One region of the Staphylococcus felis genome, then DNA from elsewhere that is predicted to be linked to it. Evidence: riboswitches for the same ligand, from Rfam matches in the RefSeq annotation. Region 1 holds a riboswitch; the other holds the start of a gene.

Region 1 (7,755 bases):
AATTATTTAAAAATTTTGGCAGAACACGGTATTTATCATGTTGCCCAGCGATCTGCTGGTTACGATATGTTTGATTTGGACGTTGCCAATCAATTAGGGATTAAAATATCAAATGTACCGAGCTATTCACCGCAATCAATTGCAGAATTTGCTGTGATGCGTATATTAGAGTTGGTTCGTCATGCGTATCAAATTGATCAGAATGTATCACAACAATGTTTTGATTGGAGTATGAATATTCAAGGGAGAACAGTTGAATCTTTAAAAATAGGAGTTATAGGGACAGGGCGTATAGGGAGTCGAGTGGCTAAAATATTAAATGGGTTCGGATCACAAGTTTATGGATATGATTTAAAGCCTAATTCAGAGTTAGAAAGTATCCTGACATACGTTGATAGTGTAGAGACGCTTGTCCAGAACTGTGATGTCCTAACGATACACATCCCAGGTTCTAAGGACAATCATTATTTTATAAATCAGCACGTTTTTCAACATGCTAAAGAAGGTCTTTTATTTGTGAATACTGCACGTGGTAGTGTAGTAGATACTCAAGCATTAATCGAAGCGCTTGATAGTGGAGTAGTTTCTGCGGCTGCTTTGGATACTTATGAGAATGAAGGGGATTATTTTAGAAAAGATTGGTCGAATAAACATATTGCTGACCAGACATTACAAGGTTTATTAGGACGAGATAATGTATTAATTTCGCCACATGTTGCATTTTATACCGATGAAGCTGTACAAAATTTAGTAGATATTCCATTGGATGATGTTTTATCATATATTCATGGTAAGGAAGTTAAAAATATTGTGAATCTTTAATTGAAGAAAGGTGTTTAATCATGAAAACACAAATTGTCGCTAGTTTTATGCCAGATAATGATCAATTAACCCAAAAAGATTTGGCTTTAATTAATCAGTATCAAGACGATTTTGATATTTTAGAATTACGTGTAGATGGTTTAGCTCAATGTGAGATTGATACGCTACGTAAGATAATTGAAGAAATCAAGACGGTATTGAAAAAGGATTTGTTAGTCACATATCGTACTGTTAAACAGGGGGGGAAGGGTGTCAAATCTGAAGAAGACTATGTTAAGTTCATTCGAGGTATCGGACGACTTGAACAAGTAGACTTAATCGACATTGAGTGGGAACCCTACAATGACATCAGGAAAATGCTCGTTCATGAGTGTGAAGCACATCAAAAAGTCACTTTATTGTCTTACCATCGTTTTGATGAAACACCTAAAATCGAGGTGTTAAAAAAGACTTATTTCAATATGTCAAAGCTAGGGGCGCAACATTTGAAAATTGCAGTGATGCCTCAAACGAGACAGGATGTATTGACTTTATTAGAAGCACTATCTGAAGCGAGTGAAGCATTACCTCAGTGGGTGACAGGTATTTCAATGTCGCAACTGGGCGTCATTTCGCGTACAGCTCAGGAAGTATTTGGTGGCGCATTGACATATGGTTCAATATCAGAAGCAGTAGCACCTGGACAATTACACGTCAAAACATTATCAAACCTGATGCCTGTGTACAGTTTAGTTGAAAAGCGATAAGCCCTTAGATATAATTGATAATGGTTATCATTAAAAAGGGGTAGATAGAGATGCAACTTCAAAAAGCGATTGAAACAAGAAGAAGTATCAAAAATTTCACGAGAGATATGCATATTGATGAGTCGGTTGTAAAAGAAGCAATCGAAATAGCTGCTGATGCACCAAATCATGGGATGAGAGAGCCGTGGCGTGTTGTGTACGTCCCTAAGTATAAATTAGGAGAAATGAGTCGAGATATTTCGAAGTATGCATTTCCAAGAGATAAAGATAAGCAACAAAGTCACTATGATGCAGTCACAAATCTTGGCGGATTTTTAGCCATTATTATGAAATGTGATGCCAGACAAAGAGAAGAAAATGAAAACTACTTAGCAATTGGTGCTTTTGCTCAAAATTTGTTATTGTTACTCCATGATAAAGGGATAGGTTCATGTTGGAAGACACCAGAGTATATATTTAACCCGAAAGTAAGAAATGTTTTTGGTGTATTACCGGATGAACGGTTAGTTGGCTTTATTTATCTAACAGATTTAGAGGACTATGAGACGTGTCGAAAGGTTGAGCGAAAAAATAGGGGTTTAATTACTGATTATATTTAAACACTAATGACTATTAAAAGAAGAATAGCTTTCGAGCGAAACATTATTTATCAGTTTCAGCTTCGAAAGCTATTTTTACATATAATATTAACCTAAACTTTCAGATAAGTAACTTTCAACTTGTTCAGGTGATTTTGCGTGAGCTGAATGTAAGTGATGTAGTTTTTGACCGTTTTTGAAAATTAAAAGACTTGGAATGCCCATTACGTCATTTTCAATAGCAGCTTCTTCTAGTTCATCGCGGTTAACAGTATACCATTGATATGCATTATATTTTTCAACAATTGGATCAATCCACATGTCCATTGCACGGCAGTCCGGACACCATCCTGCTTCAAATTTAATAATAACTGGTGAGTCACTTTGAATAACAGATTTGAACGCATTCATATCATTAATTTTTTGCATATTAAAACCTCCGTAAAATCAACGTACCGTTATTATAACGGATTCAATGTTCAAAGTCATGCTACAAAATATAACGCTTAAAACAAAAACGAAACGTTGTTTTGAAATGAATAAAAAATAATTAGCTATTTTATTAAAATATTTGGTATATTTATTATAGTTAAAATGAGGAGGTAATGAAATGATTAAATTTTATCAGTATCACAACTGTACAACATGTAAAAAAGCATCAAAATTTTTAACTGAATATGGTGTGAGCCACGAGCCAATTGATATCATACAACATACTCCAACTAAGGAAGAGTTCCGCAAAATTATTGAAGCTTCTGGTATTGATATTAAAAAATTCTTTAATACACATGGTGCAAAATACCGTGAACTTAACTTGAAAGATAAGCTTGCTGACATGGATTATGAAGAGAAGTTAGAGCTTTTAGCATCGGATGGGATGTTAGTTAAAAGACCTCTTGCCATTTCTGGAAATACGGTCACAATAGGATTTAAAGAAGACGAATACCGACAAACTTGGGTTCAGTAAAATAGTTGATAGAATTTAAGCAATATGTCATGATAAATGTGTAAACATAAATAGGAGGGGATTCACGTGGCAGTGCCAAATGAACTAAAATATTCTAAAGAACATGAGTGGGTAAAAGTTGACGGAAATGTAGCTCTTATTGGTATTACTGACTTTGCGCAAAGCGAGTTAGGTGACATCGTATTCGTTGAGCTTCCTGAAGTAGATGATGAAGTTTCTGAGGGTGAAACTTTTGGTAGTGTAGAATCTGTTAAGACAGTTTCTGAATTATACTCACCTGTTTCAGGTAAAATTATAGAAGTTAATGAAGATCTTGAAGATGAACCAGAAGCAGTCAATGAATCACCATACGAAAAAGCATGGATGGTTAAAGTTGAGTTGAGTGACGAAAGTGAACTTGATGCATTAATGGATGCAGCTGCTTATGAAGAAATGATTGGTGAATAATACTTATTTTGAACTCCTTGGTAACATGTTTATCTTGGAGTTTTTTGAACTTTATATCAATGATAGGTAAGCGACTTCGTATGGACAGATTAGGTTAAAGTACGAGAGGAGCTATAACACCATATAACACAAATTGAGTAAGTTTTTCTGAGATTTAGCTCCATAGCGCATCTATGATTAAAAGTCGTCTTACGCCCATTTTATTTAGAAGGTGAAGACTATGGCGATCGTAAACAAAATCATTGTTGTAGAAGGTAAATCTGACAAAAAAAGAGTCAAAGAAGTATTAACAGAATCAGTAGATATTATTTGTACACATGGCACGATGAGTGTTGAAAAAATAGATAACATGATAGAATCACTCTACGATAAGCAAGTTTATATTTTAGTGGATGCTGATGCTGAAGGACGGAATATTCGAAAGTGGTTTTCGAAATATTTAAGTGAACGTATTGATATTTATATTGATTCTACTTATACCGAAGTCGCACGCTGTCCACGTGATTATCTCTCAAATGTTTTAGGCCGTCACGGCTTTGAAGTAAAAAAAGATTTTTATGTTAAAGGAAAGTACACATATCATGAATGTTTCAGAGCAATTGAACAATATATATGAGAATTATAATGAACCCACACATCTGATTTTTGGCTATACGCCGATGTGTGGGACATGTAAGATGTCAGAGCGAATGTTAGATATTGTGAATGATATGACACAGCTCCCACTCGTGAAAATTGATTTAAACTTTCATCCAGAGTGGAGTCGGGAAAATGAAATACAATCAGTCCCGGTCTTAATCATTATGAAGCAAGATCAAGAAGTACAACGTATTTATGCGTTTAAGTCTGTGACATATTTGTTAGAAATTTTCAAAAAAGCGATTGACGAATCGTAAGTATAATGATAAGATTAATAACAATTAAATATTCAGAAAACTCTTATCCGGAGTGGTGGAGGGATGTGCCCTATGAAGCCCGGCAACCGTCTAAATATTAGAAATGGTGCCAATTCACATAAAGTATTAATTACTTTTGAAGATGAGAGAAGCGACGTGTATACAATGCTTTCTCTTTTAACTCAAAAGAGAAAGCATTTTTTATTATGGTCTGAGATGGAGTCGTAACACGAGGAGGAACTAGCAATATGATTGAGTTAAAAAATATTGTTAAAAAGTATGAATCGAAATCAAAAACTGTAACAGCAGTTGATCATGTTGATTTAAATATAGGTACAGGAACAATTTTTGGAATTATCGGATTTTCGGGAGCCGGTAAAAGTACATTAGTTCGCTTATTTAATTATTTAGAAGTACCTACATCTGGTGATGTGATGATAGGGGGAGAACATATTGGTCAGCTCACTAAGGCTGAACTTAGGAAAAAACGCCAAAAAGTAAGTATGATTTTCCAACATTTTAATTTACTTTGGTCACGTACTGTATTAGAAAATATTATATTTCCGCTCGAAATCGCTGGAAGGCCTAAAAAAGAAGCGAAACAAGAAGCGATAAAACTGATTGAGAGAGTGGGTTTAAAGGGACGTGAACATGCGTATCCTTCTGAACTTTCTGGAGGGCAAAAACAGCGAGTTGGTATTGCTCGAGCGTTAGCAAACGATCCGGAAGTATTGCTATGTGACGAGGCAACAAGTGCATTAGACCCACAAACTACTGATGAAATATTAGATTTGCTATTAGAACTAAAAAAAGAAAAAAATCTAACAATCATCATGATTACGCATGAGATGCATGTGATTAGACGTGTATGTGATGAGGTCGCAGTAATGGAAAATGGTCGAGTGATTGAGCAAGGAAGCGTATCAGAAGTCTTTAAAAATCCAAAACATCGCGTGACAAGACGTTTTGTTCAAGAGGACTTAGAGCCACCACAAGATCAAGATGATGTAGTGAAGTCTATCGAATTGAATGAAAATGATTTGCTAGTTAAGTTTATATTTTCAGGAGAGAATACGACAGCACCAGTTATTTCTTATATCGCTCAAAAACATCAAATGGCGATTAATATTTTAGAAGGAAATATTAAAAACACCAAAACCGGGTCAGTCGGATTTTTACTCGTGCATTTATCTGACATTACAGACAGCACGTTTAACACACTACAATCAGATCTGGAATCTAAAAATATACAAGTAGAGGTGGTCAGTCGTGGGTAAGAGTTTCAGCGAGATTTTACAGGAAATGATAACAATGCCGAATGTGCGCTGGCCTGATGTGTGGTTAGCAACATATGAAACACTTTATATGACTGTCATATCGACTGTATTTTCGTTTATCTTGGGATTAGTCTTAGGCGTTATTTTATTTTTAACATCAAAAAGTCATTCTAAGCTTGGACGCATATTTTATAGTATTGTTTCATTTTTTGTTAATTTATTCAGAGCGATACCGTTTATCATTTTAATATTATTACTTATTCCATTTACGAGCTTAATTTTAGGCACAATTAGTGGTCCAACAGGTGCTTTACCAGCCCTAATTGTTGGAGCTTCCCCTTTTTATGGACGCTTAGTGGAAATTGCACTAAAAGAAATTGATAAAGGTGTTATTGAAGCGGCTCGTTCAATGGGCGCAAATACATGGACAATTATATTAAAGGTGTTAATTCCAGAATCTTCACCCGCTCTCATATCAGGGATTACTGTAACTGCTATTGCCTTAGTAGGATCAACAGCAGTAGCAGGCGTTATTGGTGCAGGTGGATTAGGTAACTTAGCATATCTGACTGGCTTTACGCGAAATCAAAATGATGTCATTTTAATTTCGACCATTTTAATACTTATTATTGTTTTTATCATTCAGTTCCTAGGGGATTGGGTTACAAATAAAATTGATAAAAGATAATTTACTTTTTAGGAGGAATAAAGGGATGAAAAAAGTTTTATCACTAGCTTTAATTTTAGTTTTAGGAGTTGTGCTTGCAGCATGCGGAAATAAAGATTCAGCAGGCGGTAGTGATGATAAAAAGGTTGTTGTAGGTGCTTCGCCAGCACCTCATGCTGAGATTTTAGAAGAAGCAAAGCCAATCTTAAAAGATGAAGGTTACGATCTAGAAATTAAGACGATTAATGATTACACAACACCGAATAAATTATTGGATGCAGGCGAATTAGACGCAAACTTTTTCCAACACACACCATACTTAGATAAAGAAAAAGAAGATAAAGGTTACAAAATTGAATCAGCAGGCAATGTTCATTTAGAACCAATGGCTGTATATTCTCAAAAATATGATAGCTTAAAAGACCTTCCAGATAACGCTGAAATCTTTGTTTCAAACAATCCAGCAGAGCAAGGTCGATTCTTAAAATTCTTTGTAGATGAAGGACTGATTAAAATTAAGGATGGCGTAAAAATTCAAGATGCTACTTTTGATGATATCGTTGAAAATAAAAAGAACATTAAATTTAATGATAATCAAGCAGCTGAATTCTTACCAAAAACTTATCAAAATAATGAAGGCGATGCTGTAATTATTAACTCTAATTTTGCAATTGAGCAAAAGTTAAACCCACAAAAAGATTCAATTGCGGTTGAAAGTCCTGAAGATAACCCTTATGCAAATCTTATTGCAGTACAAGAAGGACATAAGGATGATGAAAAAATTAAAGCTTTAATTCAAGTGCTTCAGTCTGACGACATCAAAGCATTTATTAAAGAAAAATATGATGGATCAGTAGAACCAGCAAAATAATACATTTTTAAGTAAAAAGAGATGCTTGGATTTAATTTGATTTGAGCGTCTCTTTTTATATACAACGAAAGGGGATTCAATATGAAAAAACTTTTAAATTTAGGTACATTAATGGTAGTGATAGTGGTTTTGCTTGTAGCGTGTGGCCAAAGTGAATCATCAAGTGAAGATAAAACAATTGTAGTTGCGGCAACACCGACGCCACATGGTGAAGTGGTCAAAAAAGCAGCAGAACAGCTTAAAGACAAAGGCTATAAAGTGGAAGTGCGTGAAGTTAATGATTATAAAATACCAAATAAATTATTAGATAAAGGTGATGTGGATGCTAATATGTTTCAACATGTTCCTTATTTAAATGCTGAAAAGCAATCGCATGGATACAAAATTGAAGAAGTTGGTAAAGTGTTAACAACACCTATGGGCGTATACAGTAAAAAGCATAAAAGTTTAAAAGATTTACCACAAGGTGCAAAAATCTATATAT
Region 2 (7,755 bases), 1.2 Mb from region 1:
ATTTACCACTATTTTATAAATCGTTATAATAGAATTGAAAACAATATCAAAAAATTAAAAATGAGAGAAGAGGGACAACTATGAGAATGGTAGATATCATATCAAAAAAACGTGATGGTGGCGAACTATCGCAAGAAGAAATTAAATTTGTAGTTGACGGATATACTAAAGGAGATATTCCAGATTATCAAATGTCTAGTTTAGCGATGGCGATATTTTTCCAAGATATGTCAGATGAAGAGCGTGCGGCTTTAACAATGGCTATGGTTGAGTCTGGTGATCAGATTGATTTGTCTAACATTAATGGTATCAAAGTCGATAAGCATTCTACAGGTGGCGTGGGTGATACGACAACACTTGTTTTAGCACCTTTAGTAGCGGCACTTGATATTCCGGTAGCTAAGATGAGTGGTCGAGGGTTAGGCCATACTGGTGGAACAATTGATAAGCTTGAGGCAGTTGATGGTTTTCATGTAGAGATTTCTGAAGAGGAATTCGTTCGGCTAGTCAATGAAAACCATATTGCAGTAATTGGTCAAACGGGTAACTTAACTCCAGCTGACAAGAAAATCTATGCGTTACGTGATGTGACAGGTACAGTTAATTCTATTCCTCTGATTGCATCTTCAATTATGAGTAAAAAAATTGCAGCAGGTGCAGATGCTATCGTGCTCGACGTTAAAACAGGAAATGGTGCATTTATGAAAACAGTTGAAGAAGCAGAAGCTTTGGCAGAAGCAATGGTAAAAATTGGAAATCAAGTTGGCCGTAAAACGATGGCGATTATTTCAGATATGAGTCAGCCACTAGGCAATGCAATCGGTAATGCACTCGAACTGAGAGAAGCTATTGACACCTTAAAAGGAGAAGGGCCTGAAGATTTAACAGAATTAGTACTGTCATTAGGTGCACAAATGGTTGTATTAGCCCAAAAAGCAGACACATTAGAAGACGCTCGTGCAATGTTACAAAGTGTTATCGATAATGGTCAAGCTCTTGAGAAATTTAAAACATTTTTAGCTAATCAAGGTGGGGATGCTTCGATTGTTGATGAGCCATCGAAATTGCCATCTGCTGAATATCAGTATGAATTGCCGGCTAAAAAATCAGGCGTAGTTTCAGATATGGTTGCGAATGAAATAGGTATTGCGTCTATGATGTTAGGCGCAGGACGTCAAACAAAAGAGGATGAAATTGATTTAGCTGTTGGACTTGTATTGCATAAAAAAGTAGGCGATGCTGTTGAAGCGGGTGAATCGTTATTAACGATATATGCCAACCAAAATGACGTTGAACAAGTCAAACAAAAATTATATGAAAACATTACGATTTCAGAAACTGCCGATTCACCACAATTGATTTATAAAGTTATTACGAAATAAAGCGAAAAGGGTGAGAAGATGAAATTGCGATTAAGACGAGTTTTAGGCATTGCCTTTTTGATGATTGGTGTTTTACACTTCATTAAGGAGCGTCAATTTCGAAATATCGTCCCGCATTACTTACCGCTTCGTAAAACAGCGGTATTAGTGACTGGTATTTGTGAAATGGTAATTGGAATAAACCTGTTTATAAAGCGACCTTCTTATCAACTTAAGCATTGGATTATTGCCTTTTTGTGGTCTGTTTTACCGGCTAATATATATATGGCTCGAAAAGGGCTTCCATTAGGAGATAAACAATTATCCAAACCTGTTCTATATGCGAGATTACCGATGCAATTCGTATTGATGTATGTAATACGCAAACTATAATATATTAAAAAACGGTTGAACCATAATAAGGATTTCAACCGTTTTTTGATGTCTATTTATGCTTTGCCATGACCAAAAACATCATGCCATTCACTACGTTTATCTAAAAAGGTTTGTGCAATTTGTTTAGCATCTTCTAATGAGTGAGAAGCAGCCCATCCGCATTGAACTTCATTACACGCGGGCACTTCTTTTGCAGCCAGAACATCGTGGATTGTCTTCTCAACAATATTTAGAACATCTTCATAATGATCATGATTTATGAAAGAAACATAAAAACCAGTTTGGCATCCCATAGGACTTAAATCGACGACTTTGTCAGAATGGTTACGAATATTTTCAGCCATAAGATGTTCTAATGAATGTAATCCAGGCATCTCCATATGCTCTTGGTTCGGCTGTTTGAAACGAATATCATATTTATATATTTCATCTCCATTTAGCCCTTTCATTTTTCCAGCTAAGCGGATATAAGGTGCAACGACCTTAGTATGATCTAAATTAAAACTTTCGACGTTCATTTTAGGCATTTATCATAGTCCTCCTTCACATGTTTATTTATATTTTAACACATTTTAAGAGGGATGAAATGAATGATATATGAGTTAAAAACTAAGGTTTAAAAGTAAATTTAAGAAAATTTAGAAATTAAAATGACAAATAGCTTAAAATAAGCTAAAATGATTACTAACTTAATATATAATTTATCAAGAGTGGTGGAGGGACTTGGCCCTATGAAACCCTGCAACCTCATCGTGATACGATAAAGGTGCTAATTCCAACAGTACGTATGCTGAAAGATAAATGACATGAACTAAGGTTATCAACTTTGCATCATCATCACGCTTGATTGATTCAGCGCATAGGTGCATTGAGGGATAACTTTTTTCTTTTTGGAGGGATATTAAACATGGTTTCAGTGAGACAACAAATTTTAGACTATATCGATAATCATCGGCTTTCTTATTTAGATATGAGTCATCAAATACATGAACGGCCAGAAATTGGCAATGAAGAAATATTTGCATCACGCTTATTAATAGATCATTTGAAGGAGAATGGATTCAAAGTAAAAAAGGATATTGCAGGTCATTCAACGGGGTTTATCGCTGAGTATCAATCTGAAAAAGATGGCGCAACTATCAGTTACTTAGCTGAATATGATGCGCTTCCAGGGTTAGGACATGCGTGTGGTCATAATATTATTGGAACAGCAAGTGTTTTAGCAGGTATAGCTTTAAAGCAAGTCGTTGATGACATTGGTGGGAGTGTGGTTGTATTTGGATGTCCAGCTGAAGAAGGTGGTGAAAACGGCAGTGCCAAGGCATCTTATGTCAAAGAAGGCATTATTGATGATGTGGATGTAGCACTCATGATTCATCCGGGGAATGAAACCTATCCAACAATTCCGACTTTAGCTGTTGATGTACTCGATATTAAATTTTTTGGCAAAAGTGCACATGCTTCTGAAAATGCGGATGAAGCCCGTAACGCCCTTGATGCTATGTTAAGTTTCTTCAATGGCGTTGCGCAAATACGTCAGCATATCCGAAAATCTGAACGTGTGCATGGTGTGATCTTAGACGGTGGTCGCGCAGCTAATATTATTCCTGACTTTACCCATGCGCGTTTTTATACTAGAGCGTCTACACGTAAAGAGCTTGATATATTAACTGAACGTGTCCATCAAATTGCAAAAGGTGCGGCAATCCAAACGGGCTGTAATTATGAATTTGGTCCTATCCAAAACGGTGTCAATGAGTTTTTACGTACGCCGGAGCTGGATGCATTATTCGAACGTCATGCCGTTGAATTAGGAGAAGAAGTCAGCCATGATGACTTTGGTTTTGGATCTACAGATACGGGGAATGTAAGTCACGTCGTACCCACGATACATCCACATATTAAAATAGGACCACGAAGTTTAGTCGGACATACACATCGCTTTCGTGAAGCAGCTGTAAGTCCTATGGGGGATAAAGCACTTGTTAAAGGCGCTAAAATTATTGCATTGATGGGCGCAACATTGATTCAAGATGAAAATTTATTAAAATCAATTCAATCACACCATCAAATATTAAGGGAGAAATTATAAATGACGAAGTATCTGAAAATGACAATGGGGGATCTTTACGATACAAATGTAGTCTACACTTCAAGACCATCATATGTCTCAAATCCATGGCTAGAAACTAATGAACACCAATCAAACTTTTTAACTGGTAGAGAACTACTCATTTCAAATCTTCCAGTCATTGTACATGAAGCGAGTGTGACGCATCGTCTTGAAACGTTATTTCAATTAATTGGGCGTACCATCCCTAAAAATGTATATACATTTAAAAATCAAGAAACGTATGAGAATTTGCTGAAAAAGCTGGCATACGAGGAAAATCGTCACATTTACTTTCAATATGTACACGGTGAAGACATTGTTACAGGTGATAAATATGCGATGGACAAAGATATCTTTACAAAATTAAATAATAAATCTAAAATTCCTGAATGGACAAATGGTAAATACTTACCGAGGCGTCAAGTCGTACCTATTGAAGCATTCAATGAGGTTATTGAAGAATGGGATTTACCGGTTGTGATTAAACCAGGAGATGAACTACCGACTGCAGGCGGATATGGTGTGATGATTTGTTATACAAGTGAAGACTTAGAAGCAGCTAAGAAACGAATTGCACGTGCAAAACATCAAACAGACACACTGATTATAGAGGAGTGTATTGATGCAGTTGAAAATTATTGCGTGCAGTACGCGCTACATCCTGATCATGGTATTGTATATATAGGGTCAGCAAAACAATTGACGAATGCATACGGGTTTTATAATGGAAATATCAATGCTATTGATGTACCCGACAAAGTCATTGAAGCAGGTCGAGAACTTATGCAAATAGGTGTTGACCATGGTTTTATTGGTATTGCTGGTTTTGATTTGTTAGTGGATGCAAAAGGGGATGTGTATGCAATTGATCTTAATTACAGACAAAATGGCTCTACAAGTATGTTGTTATTAGCCCCTTTATTGAAAGGAAAATATCACAAGTTTTATAGCTATTTCGCTGACGGAGATAATGAACGCTTTTTCAAAACAATCGTTGAGTATGTCGAGAAAGGGGTCTTATATCCATTATCTTATTATGATGGTGATTGGTACCAAGATGAGCAGGTTAATTCAAGATTTGCTGGTATTTGGCATGCTGATCACGAAGAGGACATTGCATTACTTGAGCACGAATTTGAAGTGAAAGCAGGTTTGTTGAAGGACTAAATTAGGCAAAGTGAATAGCTGTAAATAGTGATGAGATTGACGAATGACTCAATCTAGTTTATATTCACAGATAGGTTGATAATGAAAAGGAGTTTAGCCATGTCATACAAAAATGAACGCTTTTACAAAGACATTTTGACAAATGAACAATTCTTTTTGGCTGTTAAAGATAAAAAGATTATCAAGCATAGCCATAATGGTAAAGACTTATTTTGTTTTTGGACGAGAGAATCATTAGCAAAAGAGTATTTAGAAAACTTAAATGTTGATTATGATAAGATTAAGACGATGGATATCGACCGTTTCGCGACTTATGAATTAGATGATATGTTTGATGATGAAGATGAAGCACTAGTCAATGTAACGAAAGATATCGAGGGTCACGAAATTAGAATTGTTGACGCTATTAATGAGCTAATGTCTGATCTCGATCGTATTCGAATTCGTGAATTTGTTCAAGATATTGCAAAGACAGATACAGTGTATGGTCTGACAAAAAAGGGTTACAAGCAGTTTATGGTTGTATATGATGAGAATGATAATTTTGAGCAATCTCATTTTGTACCTGTATGGAGCTTGAGCCAACGTGCGGATAAAGTGGCAAAAGAAGATTTTGAAACATTTGAACTGATTGATGTCGAAGGAGAAGTTTTTTCAGAGTGGTTAGATGAATTACGAGACGACAACCGCTATGTTGCAATTGATGTTAAGCCTGGTGTTATTGGCACCATTGTATCTGCACAAAAACTAGCAAATGAATTAACGATTTAACATAAGTGGGGTTGTGACATAAATACCTCAGTAATCGAAAAACTTCGAGGGTTTCGTAAGAAATTACGAAAAATCTCGAAGTTTTTCTTTTAATGATATGTTTAGTCGCGCGACATACAACTCATTTCTTTATATTTAATGTCATAAGTGCAAAGACGAGTTCTCATTTTACTTTGCTTAATCCTCGCACCGATATGCGATTGAATCCCCAAATGGTTCTACTGATTTTTTATTTATTTTTGAATGATACGAAAGTGTCTTATTTTTTTAAAGTATTTTAGTGTAAATTACATGTATATCACGTCGTATTGTTGGCGAGACGCCTGAGGGAATAGGATGAGCGTCGAGACCGGGGCTCGCCCCATCTCCCCTAGGAAATGTGAGCCAAACAATACGAATGATTGATAAAAGAATAGCATAGAGGTGATTCAATCATGAACCATCTCTACGCTATTATTTTGGGATTGATGTCCCAGCTTCCTCGCTTTTATGTGATCTATAGGTTATAAAATAGAATGGATTATAAATAAAGCGTTCCTAACGCACCAGCAAAAGCACCATTTTGTAGGTAGTGCGGTTTAAATCCTCTTAAAATCGTATAGTTTGTAACAATCTCTTGTAAAAGGGGATTGTGATTAAATGATGAACCAATATATACAACATCCTCAACCTGATGTTCACGTGCAACATGAATAGAAACGGTTGTTAAACTTTCGCCAACAACGCCCATTAAAGAGGCCAGTTTATCTGCATCTGTAAATGTTTGGTCTAAGTTGAGAAGGACATGGCCAAAGTTGGCAGCTGTTAATTCTCCAGAGATGGGAGGTGTATCATTTTTATATATATGCTTTACTTTTAAGTCAATGATGTCTCGGTTTCCGTCTAATGCTAATTGAGTTAAAGTTTGGTAATCTGTAATTCCAGTTAATAAATAGCCAAGACCACGGATCATGCCACCACCAGTACCAATACCACCAACGCGACGTTGTCCATCTTTATCGGATAAATGAAGCGACGTTCCAGTTCCTACATTCGTAAAGATATAACGTGAAATGTGAATGCCTTGCTCTTTTAATAATACGTTGATACCTTTATCTGCTGCATCAAATTCAATGTATAAATAAGGCGTGCAATTTAGGTGATCTGAGAGTACTTTTGCATTTCCTCCAGTAATATGAATGTCTTGGCACGGTTGCGCATTTAGCCAAGATGCCACTTGTTCAATTTCAGTAGTAAGATATGTGTGATACTGACGTTTGCCTTGATCTTCTATTGCGACTTTAATAAGTGTTCCTCCAGCATCGATTCCAATTCGCATGACTTGTCACCTCAAAAAATAATTTGCCAACCTTAGTATATCGATTACATATTAAATTACAAGATAAAATTTACCGTGATAGATAGATGGATACAGCATATCAGTTAAATATAAAAATGAGATAAGATTGTAAACAGTGAGGGGACTAGGGTATGACAATGTTTAGTCTGAACAAGCGATAAACTCGATTCTCCTCAAATTCTAATCGTTTTTGTCCCGACACCTTAGTGAACTGTGTTACATTTCGTTGTCACTTTCTCGTTCTTCAATCGTTTTTGAGAAATCTTTTTCATCATCAATGTGTGTCATTTTAAAATGTTTGATATGTTCACGTCGTAAAGCGTTCATCAGTGAAAAGACCATCAGTAATAGGATAATCGAAAAAGGTAATCCCGTTACAACCGAAGCAGTTTGTAAACTTGTAAGCCCGCCTGCTACTGTTAAAGATACAGAAATAGCACCAATTAATATCCCCCATACCATTTTGTGTTTACGCTTAGGATTTTCAACGCCACCTGTCGCCATACCTGAAACAATGTGGGTTGTAGAATCTGCACTCGTGATAATAAAAGTAAAGATTAAAATAATGGCTAAAGCGCTAGTCACTTCATGTAACGGAAACTTACTTA

What was found. A riboswitch is a leader RNA that binds a small molecule or an ion and turns the genes downstream of it on or off. The one in region 1 is predicted to bind S-adenosylmethionine.
Region 2: linked by a shared signal. The riboswitch ahead of C7J90_RS00345 (M20 family metallopeptidase) and the one ahead of C7J90_RS06270 (methionine ABC transporter ATP-binding protein) in region 1 are both predicted to bind S-adenosylmethionine.

The regions. Positions count from the first base shown of each region.
Region 1 is NZ_CP027770.1:1,334,827-1,342,581, forward strand. Features, by position in the region: gene C7J90_RS06230 (D-2-hydroxyacid dehydrogenase) at 1-822, shown strand, start outside; gene aroD (type I 3-dehydroquinate dehydratase) at 843-1,568, shown strand; gene C7J90_RS06240 (nitroreductase family protein) at 1,619-2,167, shown strand; gene C7J90_RS06245 (thioredoxin family protein) at 2,255-2,575, opposite strand; gene C7J90_RS06250 (arsenate reductase family protein) at 2,757-3,113, shown strand; gene gcvH (glycine cleavage system protein GcvH) at 3,180-3,560, shown strand; gene C7J90_RS06260 (toprim domain-containing protein) at 3,781-4,176, shown strand; gene C7J90_RS06265 (thioredoxin family protein) at 4,142-4,456, shown strand; SAM riboswitch class I at 4,497-4,605, shown strand; gene C7J90_RS06270 (methionine ABC transporter ATP-binding protein) at 4,705-5,733, shown strand; gene C7J90_RS06275 (methionine ABC transporter permease) at 5,726-6,421, shown strand; gene C7J90_RS06280 (MetQ/NlpA family ABC transporter substrate-binding protein) at 6,447-7,271, shown strand; gene C7J90_RS06285 (MetQ/NlpA family ABC transporter substrate-binding protein) at 7,353-7,755, shown strand, end outside.
Region 2 is NZ_CP027770.1:59,667-67,421, reverse strand. Features, by position in the region: gene C7J90_RS00360 (pyrimidine-nucleoside phosphorylase) at 81-1,382, shown strand; gene C7J90_RS00355 (DoxX family protein) at 1,401-1,754, shown strand; gene C7J90_RS00350 (S-ribosylhomocysteine lyase) at 1,811-2,284, opposite strand; SAM riboswitch class I at 2,456-2,561, shown strand; gene C7J90_RS00345 (M20 family metallopeptidase) at 2,665-3,849, shown strand; gene ldmS (L-aspartate--L-methionine ligase LdmS) at 3,850-5,037, shown strand; gene C7J90_RS00335 (DUF2750 domain-containing protein) at 5,137-5,808, shown strand; gene coaW (type II pantothenate kinase) at 6,329-7,126, opposite strand; gene C7J90_RS00325 (BCCT family transporter) at 7,364-7,755, opposite strand, start outside.